DNA from 2 places in the Pseudoalteromonas sp. JC3 genome. Region 2 is predicted to be linked to the other one. Evidence: predicted binding sites of a transcription regulator. Region 2 holds the regulator's gene; the other holds the start of a gene.

Region 1 (8,075 bases), 190 kb from region 2:
GAGCAAATTCATCAACTACAGCATATTAGCCAGTAAATTAAATTTGACTCTCCAAAAAAACGTAGGCTAGGCGTAGCTAAGCCTCTCTTAAGTAAACGTACGCTTTCCCTCTGCGACGATCAAAATGATACAGTAGGAAAACTACTGTATCGCAGCTGAGAAAACTTCCTTGCTTTACTCATACTGAACTTTCGTCAATTAAGCTCTCATTTCAAAAAAATCACAACCACTTGTTTTATATTGAAAATTTAAACTAAATAAAAATTAAGCTTGAATATTGATTAAAAAGCTAGCAATTTTCCTTGCATTCACACACTGTATAAACTACTGTATACACATACTGTATAGATAACCAGTGAGACAATTATGTTACACAGCAATGCACTTCTACAGCCAAACAATTCAACTTATTACACACTTAACGAAATCAATAATGTGATAGTTGAAGATGAGATCGTCGCTAGCTTAGAGTTACTTAAAGTTTTACATAAATGTCAGCATAAACAAGGCTGGACGCTACTCGTTGCACCCGATAATGTACCAAACAAGTCACTACTAGAAAGCGCTTCAGTTGATGCAAGTAAGTTGCTCGTCATTAGGCAAAAGCACATATACGACCTTGAGTATGTACTTAAAAGTGCTATCAGCAATGGTAATTTCGCTGCAGTGGTGATTTGGACTGATATTGCATCAGTGCAAACTATCAACAAAATGGAACTGCCGGTATCTGACGTTGCGATCCACTGTTTTCAAAGCGCTTAACAAGCTACAATAACAGGATATAAATTTGTTAAAACTGAAGTTTTTATGTCTTGTTATTGCAATTCATCCCTTCCCTATTCGCAATGTTGTGAGCCGTACCTTAAGGGACAAAAATTCGCAGAGCGTCCACAAATACTAATGCGCTCTCGCTATACTGCATACTGCTTAAAAGATGCAAAGTATATTCATGACACCTACGCCCAGGCTAAACAAGCACAAAACAATATCGACGATATTGCTGCATTTGCTAATTATGCACACTTTATAAAATTGGAAGTGCTAGAAGAAGTAGCAGAAGCTACTCAGGGGGTTGTTGAGTTTAAGGCGCACTATATCGCAGAAAACACACACTATATACTCCATGAGCGGTCAAATTTTATTACCGAAGCAGGCAGATGGTATTACTTAGATGGTGAATTGTACGATACGCCTACAACCAAGATAGGCAGAAATGACCTCTGTCCGTGCGGCAGTGATAAAAAGTATAAAAAGTGCCACGGTAGCTAAAATAGTCTGAACTAGAGATTAGATACAAAGCAATAAAAAAGGCTTGAAACGAGCTAAGGATGATTAAAGGCCGTTTAGCTTATACCAGTTGTATTAAGTAAATGATCTATCTTGAAGCGGGGAAATAGCTTTAGTAGCAAGGCAAAAATTTTGCTATTTAGTTGTTCTAAATGAGAAATTTTTAACGAAGCTAATATGCTATTTCACCCTTCAAATTGATTAGAGAATTAATTCAATTGGTATTAGACATGAAGCACGATAAGCATAGCGTTTTATGTCAGTCTAGTAACGAAGCAAAGAGCTGTAAAATGACAAGTTTAATACCAGTTTGTCTTAAATTTGCTCAATTTTGAAGGAGCAAAAGCAGCTAATGTTGTTACGCCGTCGCGCGTAACATACTCTGCATATCACCCGTTGCAATTTGATCATAAAAACCAGCCGCATCCATTGCCTTATCAGCAACTAAGGCCAGTTTACCTTGCGCGCTCGCCAAACGCCTTTTAACCGCTGGTTCCAAATTTTCTACAACGTCGAGTGGAATATGCTTTTTATCATTTCGTGCGGCAAAAGGTTCTGGATTTAAATTTTCTTGCAATCGCAAGGTTGCCATCGCCCCCATAGATACCAGCTGCGCGTTATGCTGACCAATAAGCATATTGTACTCTTTTGGCGCAAGCGGCTTTTGTGGACCTATTTCAAATTGCTTCTTTAGTGTTTCTTCTGAGTTATCTTTTGCAGCAGCTTCAGATTTTGGTAGGTGAAATTGGCTAAAATCTAATGCATCAGTTGATAGCATAGATAACAGCATGGCAAAATCGGCAGAGCGCGTCTGATGAACACTAATGTTCAATGCGGACCCTAATTGCGACTCACTGATTAAAACGCCATCAATTTGCATGTATTCCAACCGATTATTTTGCTAATTATGAATTTATCGGCCTTTTTCCGAAAAACTTTAGTAGTTTTCTTTACTTCGAAAAAAACTTTGTTATTATCACCGCCGTTGTTTAGGAGGGGTTCCCGAGCGGCCAAAGGGATCAGACTGTAAATCTGACGGCTCAGCCTTCGCTGGTTCGAATCCAGCTCCCTCCACCATAAACAACAGTTACAATTTCGGAGGGGTTCCCGAGCGGCCAAAGGGATCAGACTGTAAATCTGACGGCTCAGCCTTCGCTGGTTCGAATCCAGCTCCCTCCACCATAAACAACAGTTACAATTTCGGAGGGGTTCCCGAGCGGCCAAAGGGATCAGACTGTAAATCTGACGGCTCAGCCTTCGCTGGTTCGAATCCAGCTCCCTCCACCACTTTCAAATTGTAACGCTTTAAAATGTATGGAGGGGTTCCCGAGCGGCCAAAGGGATCAGACTGTAAATCTGACGGCTCAGCCTTCGCTGGTTCGAATCCAGCTCCCTCCACCACTTTTAAAGTAAACGCTCCAAATGATGGAGGGGTTCCCGAGCGGCCAAAGGGATCAGACTGTAAATCTGACGGCTCAGCCTTCGCTGGTTCGAATCCAGCTCCCTCCACCACCTTTTATTGTGTTATCTCACAACAAGCTTACATATATAAACGAGCTTAAAAACAATCCAAAGCCAAAAATCAAATGTGTTGTCATACTTTTTACCCTTGCCTTATTCGGCTCTGGTAATTTAGATGCTGCGATCCCTGCACCAAAGCAGGGTTGCATAATAAAAAATGGAAACACACACGTTATTAAGCCAAAAACTAACGCAGTCAAAAGGCTAGGCTCAGTCAACCAAGGCTTGCCCACGCTCAGTAGTAACACCAAGGCGAATACAATCCCAATGAGATAATGCACGCCCCAGCCAATGACACGTTCACCAAATATTGGTTTACTACGCCCGATACCTTGATGCGTGAGTTTTCCTTGACACAAGTGCCCAATCCACCTACCAACCAACGCATAATCTAAGCCCTTTATGGCAAATAAGCGACTGAGCATAAATGCCCACAAATCCATAACGAGCGTTGCACCTACGCCAATAGCAACTGCAGGCATTAACATCGAATATAGGTTTTCCACTATTTTTACTCCTCTTTTTTACTGATAGCCGCTATCCTATTAGTTCAAGTTAACTTTAAGTCAAGGGCAAGAATGGATATCAGTGAAGTTGCAAAGAAGTCAGGTTTACCCGCATCCACGCTTAGATATTATGAAGAAAAAGGGCTGATCCGATCGATTGGTCGACAAGGGCTCAAACGTGTTTTCCCTCCGTCGATACTTGAACGTCTAGCGCTTATTACCCTTGGAAGAAACGCAGGCTTTTCATTAGATGAAATAGCGGACATGTTTACCCCCGAGGGTAAAGCGGATATTGATAGGGTGAAGTTACAATCCAAAGCGGATGAATTAAATGAAACCATAAAGCATTTAACTGCAATGCGAGATGGCCTCTATCACGCTGCAAAATGCCCTGCGCCAAGCCATTTTGAATGCCCGACATTTCAAAAGTTGTTAAAACGCGCGGCAAAAGCGAGGCCCGGCAAATAATAGGCATAAACAGGGCACTATGCTAATGCTCAATCATCAAGTCACGACCGTGGTCACGTAAATAACGCCGAGCCATTTTATGGTCGTGGCCATAGTGCTTTGTTACCAAATACCAAAATGCGCTATTGTGTGCCATGACATGAAAATGGCAAAGTTCATGCACTACCACATAATCGATTACCCACTTAGGCGCACCAATCAAAAGCGTATTAAACGCAAGCACGCCTTTAGATGAAAAACTGCCCCAGCGGCTTTTATAAACGCGTATCTTTAGCGTATCAAAGCGAGCTTGAATATCAGGTTGATATCGCGCAATAGCCATGTCTACATAGTCATTTAGCGTTTCGCTTAACAGCGCAACTAATTCACGCCATTCATTTTTGACAGCCTTAAGTAACACCCTTTTGTTATCAAAATCAATTACAGAGGTCGTACTTTCGCCCCTTTGAATGATAAAGGTCTCGCCAAATACTTGCACAATTCCTGTTTCCAGTGGCCGAGGGCTCTCAGGTATGATTTTTAGAGCAAGCTTTGATTTTATCCAACCGGATTTGCTTTCCACCCAAGTATGTAACCAGCGCTCGCAGATTTGCTCTGGTGCATACACAAAGACTTGGCCAGCTTTGATTTTTATCGCAACGCTCTTACGCTTTCGGCTTTTCTTTAATTGATATTGCAAGGTAACAAATTCTTAGTCACTAAAGCATGCATTATAGTATGAGCAACTTGTCAGAGTCACTGCAAACGCCATGCAAGATAATGAATTTGACCAACGATGGCAATAAACTCATCAATAGTGTGGTTTCTAACACTCTATAAATTAGAAAGATTTTTTCGTTAAATCACCGTATTTATTATTTTTGCTGCTACGCTTAATGAAAAAGGCATTTTGATTTAGGCAAGCTATGGCTGATAAACCCATTTGCCAATATGTATCACCTGAGGGAAAAAAATGCAGTGAAATCGATATGGGCTCAGGTTACTGCTTTTGGCATGACAATAAATTCGATAAAGGTGGCTTGGAGCTAAGCCAAAAGCTTGAACGCTACGCCAAGCGCGGTGGTTTGCTGCAAGGCTTAGAGTTGAAGCGGGCCAATTTAGAAGAGCTCAATCTTGTTAACTTTGAAAATCATCATGGCTATGATCTGTCTTATAGCAACTTTTATCGTGCCAATTTGAAAGGGGCGCACCTGTTTAATAATACCATTAAGCATGCGTCGCTAATGAAGGCCGATTTGAGAGAAGCCAGTCTGCACTGCTGTAATTTAGAAAGCACCAATTTGCTCGGCATAAAGCTTGAAAACACCCGTATCGATAATATGGAACTCGGCGAGCAATTACTGCAAGAGCAGCAAGCTTTTGAAGCTCGTAGAAACCGAGCCAAAGAAGACGCTGAGGACTTGTTTCTACAATCCGAAGAGATCTATCGTTTACTGCGTAAGGGTGCGGAAAACCAAGGACTATTTGAAATGGTTGGGCGCTTTACATACAAAGAGCTACGCATGCGACATGCCCAGTATCCACGATTTTCAAAACGTCACCTAATTTCCAGCTTTGTCGACTTATTATGTGGGTATGGAGAAAAACCGGAAAATGTCATTCGCTTCAGTCTAGGTATGATAATTACCTGTGCATTTTGCTATTTTCTATTTGGTGTTTCGTTTCAAGATCAGATAATGCAACTGGACTTAGACAACAGTGTATCTGAAAACGTCATGGCACTGCTGAACAGCTTTTACTTTAGTGTTGTTACCTTCACAACCTTAGGTTACGGGGATATTACGCCAGTGGGGATCTCACGACTGATCGCAGCCGTTGAGGCTTTTACCGGCAGCTTTTCATTAGCGCTATTCGTGGTGGTATTTGTGAAGCAAATGACGAGGTGATACTCATCTCGTCATTTTTAATCCGCGATTTCTGATTTCAGTTGTTCTAAAAAATCCAGCATATATTGGGTGCGAGCTTGAGCCTGCTCTCGGGCTGCGGTGGTATGCATGTTATCTTTAATATGCAGCAGCTTAATGAAGAAATGATCTAAGGTATATTTGGTATCGTCAGCTTTTCTATGCTCACAAAAAGGGTCTTCTACATTGTAGAGATTACGCGCTATCGCCCCACCTACTTTCATACAGCGGCTAACACCTATCGCCCCTAACGCATCCATTCTGTCTGCATCTTGGACTATTTTGGCTTCTAATGTCGTGGGTGTAACACCGGCGCTAAAGCTGTGTGCAACAATGGCGTGGTGAATCGCCTCAAGTTTATCCGTGTCGTACTTCAACTCTGTTAGGAAGGCAACCGCCTTATCTGCAGCTAATTTAGACGCCAGCGGCCTATCTGGATGATTTTTTGCTACGGCAACACAATCATGTAACCAAGCGGCTGGGATCACCACAGCAGGATCCGCACCCTCAGCTTCGCAAAGTGACTTTGCGACTTTAACTACACGCTTGATATGAGACAAATCATGGGCGGTATCTGCACATGGAGTCGACAGCATAAACTCTTCACATACTTTTTCTAATTCATGCATTTTTAACGTCATTAAGCTCAACTTTTATTAATATCCGACAAATAAGCCAACACAAATTTGGCGTGAAAGGCATTACTGATTGTATGTTGCCACACCCTTCACTAAAATGGCAGCTATCAGGAAAGATTAGAGAAAATATATGACTTGCGCGCTATATCTGCAACCAGGCAGAGAAAAATCCCTTAACAGAAAACACCCTTGGGTTTTCTCAAAAGCCATTAAAAAAGTAAAAGGTAAGCCAGCCCTTGGCGATACCGTCAAGATTTACAGCAATGAAGGGAAATACCTCGCGACAGCCGCTTATAGCCCAGACTCTCAGATCAGAGCCAGAATTTGGACATTTGATGAATCACAACATATCGACCAAGCGTTTTTTGAGCAAAAGCTCGCACGAGCACTAGCGTCCAGAGAATATGTTATCGCTGAAGGTGGTTTAACCGGCTTTAGATTGTGTGCAGCAGAGTCTGATGGTCTGCCCGGTGTAACGATTGATAAGTTTGATAACTACTTGATTTGTCAGTTGCTAAGCGCTGGTGCCGAGCGCCACAAGGGTGAAATTGTAATGGCATTGCAATCACTATTTCCTGATTGTCATGTTTACGAGCGCTCAGATGTTGATGTACGCAAAAAAGAAGGCCTTGATAAAATTACCGGACCGCTTGCAGGCGACGCGCCAACCGCACCTGTCCTTATTAGTGAAAATGGTTTAAAGATTGAAGTCGATATCATCGGCGGCCATAAAACTGGCTTTTATCTAGATCAACGCGATAGTAGAGCCGCGTTAGAACGCTTTGTAAAAGACAAAGAAGTGCTTAACTGCTTCTGCTACACCGGTACATTTGGCCTTTATGCGCTGCGCGGTGGCTGTAGTAAAGTAATCAATGTTGACGTATCGCAGCCAGCACTCGACACAGCTAAACGCAATGTAGAACATAATGAACTAGACTTATCGAAAGCTGAGTTTGTTAAGCAAGACGTGTTCAAACTACTTAGACAATATCGTGATGAGGGCCGTCAATTCGATACTATCGTGATGGATCCACCAAAGTTTGCAGAAAGTAAGGCGCAGCTTAACGGTGCTTGTCGTGGCTATAAAGATATCAATATGATTGCCATGCAGATATTAAAGCCTGGTGGCACGTTACTCACCTTCTCGTGTTCTGGCCTTATGGAACAAAACCTGTTTCAGAAAGTCGTTGCAGACGCTGCGCTCGATGCCGGTAAGGAATTGTTGATCATGGAAAGGCTAAATCAAGCAGCCGACCACCCTATTGCGGGCAATTATCCAGAAGGCTTTTACCTGAAAGGCCTTATTTGTAAGGTCTATTGATTTAACAATTTTTTACGGTGGTATAGAAGAACACTTCAATACCACCTTTATAGCTTAGTTAATCTAATTAAACTTGGTGATTTCAAGCCCTACAACCCACTGCTCATCCTGCTCTTGACTACAGCGGATCACGGTTGCATGAGCACTAAGTGGCTGGATCATATCGCCACTGGAATCAATGAAAATGTCAACGGTTGAATTTGCTTCGATTGGTTCGCTCACTGTCACCGACAATCCTGTAGCGCTTAAATCGTGACAAACTCCTTGATGCACTTTACCCGACTCAAGCTCGGTTAATTTTGCTACTGCATCCACCGACATACGCATAAAACGGCGTTTATCTTCATTGATCATATAATGCTCCTACACCATTGATTTTATTTTTTCTAATAGCGATTGCATTGAGAATGGCTTAACCACATAAGCATCA
Region 2 (8,075 bases):
GCTGCGAAAGGAGGCCATCAACAAGATCAAAAAGAGCTTGGTTGGGATGATGTACAACCTGTTGATGTGATTGGTTTAGAGGTAGGTTATCGCCTAATCCCTCTAGTTGACCAAGCCCAAGGCGGGGAGCTTCTCAGTCGTATTAAAGGGGTGCGTAAAAAGCTATCTCAGGAACTGGGCTTTTTAGTACCGCCGGTACATATTCGCGATAACCTAGAATTAGATCCAAATGCATACAATATTACTTTAATGGGAGTTGGCTCAGGAACCGGTGAGTTGAAGCATGGCGATGAGCTCGCAATTAACCCAGGGCAGGTGTTTGGGCCGATTAAAGGCATAGAGACTAAAGATCCTGCATTTGGCTTAGATGCAGTATGGATTAAACCAGATCAAAAAGATGAAGCGCATTCACTTGGCTATACAGTAGTAGATGCTGCAACTGTGGTGGCAACACACATTAGTCAATTATTGACGAATAATGCGTCACTATTGCTTGGTCATGAAGAAGTTCAAAATCTATTAGACATGCTTGCGAAAAGTCACCCTAGATTAGTTGAAGGCTTAGTGCCTGATATTTTACCACTCACTACCGTAGTAAAAGTACTACAAAATCTGCTTAATGAAGGCGTTGCAATTCGAGATATGCGCTCGATTGTACAAACCTTAGTTGAGTACGGACCACGTAGCCAAGACCCTGATGTATTAACGGCTGCGGTAAGAATTTCATTACGCAGATTGATTGTTCAAGATGCCGTTGGAAGCGAAGAAGAGATTCCTGTCATAACATTGGCGCCTGAGTTGGAACAGATGTTGCATCAGTCACTTCAGAACGCAGGTGATGAGGGGGCAGGTATTGAACCTGGCTTGGCTGAGAGGCTTCAAGAATCATTAAGAGAAGCACATCACAACCAAGAAATGCTAGGGGAGCCGTCCATCTTATTAACCTCAGGTATGTTAAGAAGTGTACTGTCTCGATTTGTTAAACATACAATTCCAGGTCTTCGAGTGATGTCATATCAAGAAGTGCCGGAAGAAAGACAAATTAAGATAGTGAGCTCGGTTGGACAATAGAGGATAAAGGGGCTGTAACATGAAAATTAAACGTTTCTTCGCAAAAGATATGCGTACGGCTTTGAATGAAGTAAAAGAAGAGCTTGGTGCTGATGCTGTCATCATGTCTAACAAAAAGTTAGCAGATGGTGTTGAAATCGTCGCAGCAGTTGATAATGACCGTGCTGCTGCACCTGTTAAGCAAGCTCCAGCTGCCCGTGCGACTGCCTCAAACGAGGCTCCGACCCGCTTTGTCCGTCCAGAGTCTCGCCAAGCACAGCCAGCAAAACAAGCGCAAGTTGCCGATAGCTTAGCGGCATTGCTAGAGCGTCAAGCGCCGCGTCCTCGCTCACCAGAACTTGCTTCTATGTTCTCCCAGTCGGGGATTGATACAGAGCAAATGTTAAGCAGCCAACGTAAAACACAAACTGCTGCGCCGGCGCACCAAGCGAAGCCACAGCAAGCTCGTCGCCAATCTTTTGACTTTGATGATGATGGATTTGAGCAACCACAGCAGTGGATCGAGTCTGATGAATTAGACAACGGTTTTGGTGATGATTTACCTGAGTTAAATGCCAAGCCTGACGAAATGAGTGCGATGCGTGAAGAGATGAACGCTATTCGTCAATTACTTGAACATCAAGTATCTGGTCTAATGAAACAAGAAATGGCTCGTCGCGATCCAACCCGTGCGTGCCTTGTAGATCGTCTGGAAGGAATGGGCATAGACAAAGATGTCGCTGAGCAAATGGCATGTTTTATCCCTGATGATGTGTCTCGTAAAGAAGCTTGGGACGCGCTGTTGAATATGGTAATTAACCAAATGCACACCACCAACAATGATATTCTTCGTCAAGGTGGCGTATTTGCAATGGTTGGTCCAACTGGTGTTGGCAAAACCACAACGGTTGCAAAATTAGCGGCATTAGGCGCACAAAAATACGGTGCAGATAAAGTGGCGCTAATAACCACCGATACCTATAGAATCGGCGCTTACGAGCAACTAGCTACCTATGGTAGAATCATCGGTTGTCCGGTTAAACAAGTTAAAGATGCAAATGAACTTGCAGAAGTGCTTTATCATTTACGCAATAAGCGTCTAGTATTAATAGATACGGCGGGAATGAGTCAAAGAGATTTGCGCTTAACTGAACAGTTAAATACACTTATGCGTAGCGCGAGAGTAGATATTCGTAGCTATTTAGTGTTGAGTGCGACAGCACAGATGAATGTGTTACAAGAAACAGTAAGACACTTCAAAAAAGTAAATTTAAGTGGCTGTATTTTCACAAAACTTGATGAAAGTCTAAGTTTGGGTGAGATAATTAGCATAGCGATTCAAAATCGCTTGCCAATAGGGTATCTTACCAACGGTCAGCGAGTGCCAGAAGACATTCGCGTAGCAAATGCTCAAAAGCTAGTAAAAAAGGCTGAGCAATTGTATTTAAAAAGAATAAAAGCACAGCACTCTCGACGTGTACCTGTAGCGTCAGAGTCAGTAGGAATGTATGATTAACACAGTTTTAGATCAAGCAAGTGGCCTGCGTAGAATGAGTCAAAATAGCAACCAGGGTGTAAAAGTAATAGCCGTGACCGGTGGTAAAGGTGGGGTGGGTAAAACCAATGTCTCGCTCAATACTGCCATCGCTATGGGCCAACAAGGACAGCGAGTTCTCGTTTTAGATGCGGACTTGGGCTTGGCAAACTGTGATGTGATGTTAGGGCTCCGAGTAGAAAAGAACCTTTCACATGTGTTGTCGGGTGAATGTGAACTAGATGAGATTCTCGTAGAAGGTCCCGCTGGTATCAAAATTGTGCCAGCTACTTCGGGTTCTCAAAGCATGGTGGAGTTGACTCCCGCAGAGCATGCTGGACTTATTCGCGCATTTAGCGAGCTTAACACTCAATTTGATGTTTTAATTGTTGATACCGCAGCTGGTATCTCAGATATGGTTCTGAGCTTCTCTCGAGCTGCACAAGATGTGATGGTTGTTGTGTGTGATGAACCGACTTCTATTACGGATGCTTATGCGTTGATCAAAGTTTTAAGCAGAGAGCATGGCGTTTATCGTTTTAAAATAGTTGCCAATATGGTCCGCAGTATGCGTGAAGGGCAAGAATTATTTGCTAAACTTTCAAAAGTTACAGACCGTTTTCTTGATGTAGCATTGGAATTAGTGGCCACAGTACCATTTGACGAAAACATGCGTAAGTCCTCTCGTAGACAAAGAGCAATCGTGGATTTATTTCCGAGCTCTCCAGCAGCAGTTGCAATTAAAGGACTTGCTGCCAAGGCAGTTAAATGGCCAATTCCTCATCAACCTTCCGGTCATCTAGAATTTTTCATTGAACAACTTGTAAACGGGTGATTATGGCTTCTCCGGTCAACAGAGCTGCGGGATATCAAACTTCTGACCATATCCATAAAGTGGTCGAGAGACATGCTCCACTTGTCAAAAAAGTGGCATGTCACCTGATCGCTCGGCTTCCGGCAAGTGTGCAGCTCGACGATCTAATTCAATCAGGTATGATTGGATTGATTGAAGCATCTAAAAATTTCGATGCTACTAAAGGCGCTAGTTTCGAGACCTTTGCGGGGATACGCATCCGAGGTGCAATGCTAGATGAAATCCGTCGCGGAGATTGGGCCCCTCGGTCCGTACATAAAAACAGCAGAATGGTAGCCGAAGCGATATCTGAGCTCGAATCTCTCCTTGGCCGCGAACCAAAAGACACTGAAATCGCTGAAAAACTTGATATATCTTTAGATGAGTACCATCATATTTTACATGATGTAAATGCAAGTAAAGTCATCGGCATTGAGGATCTAGGGGTTGATGAAGATGTGATAACCCCAGCAAACAGCGATTTTGCGCTAGACAAACCGTTTAATAACGTTAAAAATGAACGTTTTAACGAGTCTTTAGTAAATGCTATCAAAGCACTACCCGAAAGGGATGCTCTGGTGTTGTCACTTTACTATAACGACGAAATGAATTTGAAAGAGATTGGTGCCATCCTTGATGTCAGTGAATCTCGAGTAAGCCAAATTCACGGTCAGGCAATGATAAAGCTCAAAGCTAAAATCAATGACTGGATAAATTAGAGTACATAAAATAGTTGGGTTCGAACCTCACTGGAGGAAGTTTTGGATAAGAACATGAAGATTCTCGTGGTTGATGATTTCTCTACTATGAGAAGAATAATCAAAAACCTATTAAGAGATTTAGGCTTTACCAATGTTCAAGAAGCTGATGATGGTAGTACAGCACTTCCGATGCTACAAAATCAGGAGTTTGACTTTGTAGTAACTGATTGGAACATGCCGGGCATGCAAGGTATTGATCTGCTTCGTGCAATACGCGCAGATGAAAAGCTTAAGCACATTCCAGTGTTGATGGTTACCGCAGAAGCGAAAAAAGAACAAATTGTTGCAGCAGCGCAAGCTGGGGTGAACGGATATATTGTTAAACCGTTTACTGCAGGTACGCTCAAGACTAAGCTTGAAAAAGTATTTGAGCGACTAGGCTAAACAGCAAGGGGATATGGCCTATGTCTGTAAATGCTGCGCCGCAAATTACACTTGAACAAGCCAAGCAACTTGTTGAGCTACTAGAGCAAGGTGAACAAGAAAAAGCTGACCAGCTGATTTTAGAAGCTGCTAACAAAGAGCAATCGGAGTTATTTGCAGAAGTTGGAAAGCTAACTCGCCAATTACACGAGTCCTTGAAGAACTTTGAGCTGGATACTCGACTCTCAGATCTCACGACAGAGGCTATACCTGACGCCAAGCAGCGTCTTAATTATGTTATGGAAATGACAGAAAGCGCTGCTAATAAAACGATGGACGCGGTCGAAGAAAGCTTACCTCTTGCGCAGAATCTTGCGGATGAGTTAGCACAAATAAAGCCTACTTGGGATCGGTTGATGAGCAGAGATATTCAACTCGGTGAGTTTAAATCTCTGTGTCATGATCTCGACAGCTTTATGCAGACTTCAAAGACACGTACAGACGAATTACAAGGCTTAATGACTAATGTGCTGATGGCGCAAGACTATCAGGATTTGACTGGGCAGGTCATCCGTCGAGTCATTGAGCTTGTGAGAGAAGTAGAAGATAGTCTCATTCACCTTCTAACTGTGTTTGGTACTTCGGATGAAGCGCCTGCAGTTGCAGAAAATGCGAATGAAAACGAAATAAAAACAACTGAGACTATCAGTGATGAATTGTCTGGACCTGAAGGTCCAATTATTGACGCTGAATCGCGAGATGACGTGGTTTCTGGTCAAGACGAAGTCGATGACTTGCTATCTAGTTTAGGCTTCTAGTTGGAGAGTGTGTATGAGCTTTGAAGTCGATGAAGATATCTTGCAGGACTTTCTTGTTGAAGCAGGCGAAATATTAGAACTGTTATCTGAACAGCTTGTTGAACTAGAAAATAATCCCGAAGATAAAGAACTTCTCAATGCGATTTTCCGTGGCTTCCATACTGTTAAAGGTGGAGCAGGCTTCCTCGGTATGACCGAACTGGTTGATGCCTGTCACGGTGCAGAGAACGTGTTTGATGTACTAAGACAAGGGCAGCGAAAAGTAACGTCAGAATTAATGGATGTTATTTTGCAATCTTTGGATACGATCAACGAAATGTTCGCTTGTATTCAAAACCGAGAGGAACCCGAAGCTGCCGATCCTGTGTTGCTTGAAACCCTCCATAAACTCAGCCAACCTGCATCTGAAGACGAAGTCAGTGAAGTGATTGAGGAACCTGTTTCAGAGCCAGAATCTGTTGTACCAGATTTAAGTGCGGATGATATTCTATTCGATGCGGACGCAGATTCAGGCGATGATAGCGGCTCTAGCATTGATGAGATAACAGAAGAAGAATTTGAAAATCTATTAGATGAGTTACACGGCTCTGGTAATGCGCCTGCTGTCGCACCGGCGGCTAAACCTGAAACGGTGTCAACTGCAGATGACGGCGATATCACCGATGACGAGTTCGATAATCTCTTAGATGAACTCCATGGGGTTGGGAAATTTGGTGGAGCACCAAATGCAGAAGATGCGGCTACTTCTCAAGCCAGTGAGCCTGCGGCTAAAGCAACGTCATCAGGCGCTGCGAGTGTGCCCTCTGGAGATGAAGAAATTACCGATGATGAGTTTGAGGCTTTGCTTGACGAACTTCATGGTAAAGGCAGTGCTCCTAAAGCGGTAGATGAATCGCCGACAGATATCTCAGAAGCTGAGCCAGCTCAACCTGAGCCTGCTAAAGCTGCGCCACCTCCGAAACCTGCTCCAAAGCCTGCGCCTAAAGTTGAAGCTAAACCTGCGACTCCAGCCCCGCAAAAAGAGCCAGAGCCTGCAAAAGCTTCTGCGCCAGCAGCTGCAAAGAAACCTGCTGCGCAAGCTGAGACTACAGTGCGAGTTGATACCAAACGTCTTGATGAAATCATGAATATGGTTGGCGAATTAGTATTGGTGCGTAACCGCTTGGTTAGTTTAGCGAATAACACCAACAGCGAAAGCATGGGTAAAGCTATTTCGAACCTTGATGTAGTGACCGCAGACTTGCAGGGCGCTGTGATGAAAACGCGGATGCAGCCGATCAAAAAGGTATTTGGTCGTTTCCCTCGAGTGGTGAGGGACCTTGCGCGTAGCTTGAAAAAAGAAATCAACCTGGTTTTACAAGGTGAAGAGACAGATTTAGATAAAAACCTTGTTGAGGCGCTCGCAGATCCATTGGTTCACTTAGTGAGAAACTCAGTGGATCACGGTATTGAAATGCCTGATGTGCGCGAAGCATCGGGTAAGCCAAGAATGGGGACTGTCACGTTGTCAGCATCTCAAGAGGGGGATCATATTCTTCTCACCATCCGAGATGATGGCGCCGGTATGGATCCTGAAAAACTCAAGAAAATTGCTATAAATAAAGGCGTTATTGACTCCGATCAAGCAAGCCGATTGTCTGATACTGAAGCCTATAACTTGATCTTTGCACCTGGATTTTCAACAAAAGAACAAATTTCAGATATTTCTGGTCGCGGTGTAGGGATGGACGTTGTTAAAACGAAAATCACTCAATTGAATGGCTCGGTAAACATCCAATCAGAATTGGGTGTTGGTACCGTATTAGAGATAAAAGTGCCGCTTACACTGGCTATTTTGCCTACCTTGATGGTGGTAGTCGGAGAACAAACGTTTGCGTTACCACTTGCCGGTGTGAACGAGATCTTCCATTTAGATTTGACTAAAACGAATGTAGTTGATGGTCAATTGACTATTATAGTGAGAGAAAAGGCGATCCCGTTATTTTATCTTGAGCATTGGTTGGTAAAAGGTGCTAATAGGGGCATGAGAAAGGCTGAAGGCCATGTTGTTATTGCTCAAATCGGTACCAAGCAAGTCGGTTTTGTGGTTGATTCTCTGATAGGCCAAGAGGAAGTCGTAATCAAACCATTAGATGCTTTGTTACAAGGTACACCAGGTATGGCCGGTGCGACCATCACATCTGATGGTGGTATTGCGCTAATCCTTGATGTCCCCAACTTATTAAAACACTACGCCTAATTTTATTAGGCGTAGTTCGAATTCTAGAGCAGCATGTGCTGCTCTGCTGTAGAGCAAATTAAAGAGCGTTGCCAATGGCAGTTAAAGTGTTAGTCGTAGACGACTCCAGTTTTTTTCGTCGTCGAGTCAGTGAAATTTTAGAAAAAGACAGTGAAATCAAAGTTATAGATTTTGCAGTTAATGGAAAGGAGGCGGTTGAAAAGGCCGCTTCATTGCGTCCAGATGTCATTACTATGGACGTAGAGATGCCTGTGCTTGATGGGATCAGTGCGGTGAAGCAGATCATGCAGGCTACTCCGACCCCAATCTTAATGTTTTCTTCGTTAACTCGTGAAGGCGCTAGTGCTACGTTAGATGCACTGGATGCGGGCGCTGTAGATTTTTTACCGAAAAAGTTTGAAGACATTGCCCGCAATAGCGAAGACGCAATTAAATCGTTACAAAACAAGGTAAAGGA

The links. Region 2 encodes FliA, which starts transcription of late flagellar genes. Its sites were predicted from a motif close to CTAAAGNTNNNNNNNNNNNNGCCGATA; they were not measured.
Region 1: QSH61_RS07535 (VC2046/SO_2500 family protein) is a predicted target of FliA. The motif match lies at 2,202-2,228, and genes of this name have one in related genera.

The regions. Positions count from the first base shown of each region.
Region 1 covers NZ_CP127855.1:1,820,866-1,828,940, reverse strand. Annotated here, with positions in the region: gene QSH61_RS07550 (tetratricopeptide repeat protein) at 1-36, shown strand, start outside; gene QSH61_RS07545 (SulA-like leucine-rich domain-containing protein) at 367-762, shown strand; gene QSH61_RS07540 (YchJ family protein) at 808-1,269, shown strand; gene QSH61_RS07535 (VC2046/SO_2500 family protein) at 1,646-2,167, opposite strand; tRNA gene QSH61_RS07530 (tRNA-Tyr) at 2,280-2,364, shown strand; tRNA gene QSH61_RS07525 (tRNA-Tyr) at 2,385-2,469, shown strand; tRNA gene QSH61_RS07520 (tRNA-Tyr) at 2,490-2,574, shown strand; tRNA gene QSH61_RS07515 (tRNA-Tyr) at 2,604-2,688, shown strand; tRNA gene QSH61_RS07510 (tRNA-Tyr) at 2,715-2,799, shown strand; gene QSH61_RS07505 (DUF2938 domain-containing protein) at 2,817-3,314, opposite strand; gene QSH61_RS07500 (helix-turn-helix domain-containing protein) at 3,387-3,782, shown strand; gene QSH61_RS07495 (M48 family metallopeptidase) at 3,805-4,461, opposite strand; gene QSH61_RS07490 (ion channel) at 4,688-5,668, shown strand; gene QSH61_RS07485 (HD domain-containing protein) at 5,686-6,327, opposite strand; gene QSH61_RS07480 (class I SAM-dependent methyltransferase) at 6,455-7,645, shown strand; gene QSH61_RS07475 (PilZ domain-containing protein) at 7,709-7,999, opposite strand; gene QSH61_RS07470 (response regulator) at 8,009-8,075, opposite strand, start outside.
Region 2 covers NZ_CP127855.1:1,635,008-1,643,082, forward strand. Annotated here, with positions in the region: gene flhA (flagellar biosynthesis protein FlhA) at 1-1,071, shown strand, start outside; gene flhF (flagellar biosynthesis GTPase FlhF) at 1,091-2,566, shown strand; gene QSH61_RS06705 (MinD/ParA family protein) at 2,559-3,419, shown strand; gene QSH61_RS06710 (RNA polymerase sigma factor FliA) at 3,422-4,156, shown strand; gene cheY (chemotaxis response regulator CheY) at 4,199-4,582, shown strand; gene QSH61_RS06720 (protein phosphatase CheZ) at 4,603-5,379, shown strand; gene QSH61_RS06725 (chemotaxis protein CheA) at 5,393-7,618, shown strand; gene QSH61_RS06730 (protein-glutamate methylesterase/protein-glutamine glutaminase) at 7,693-8,075, shown strand, end outside.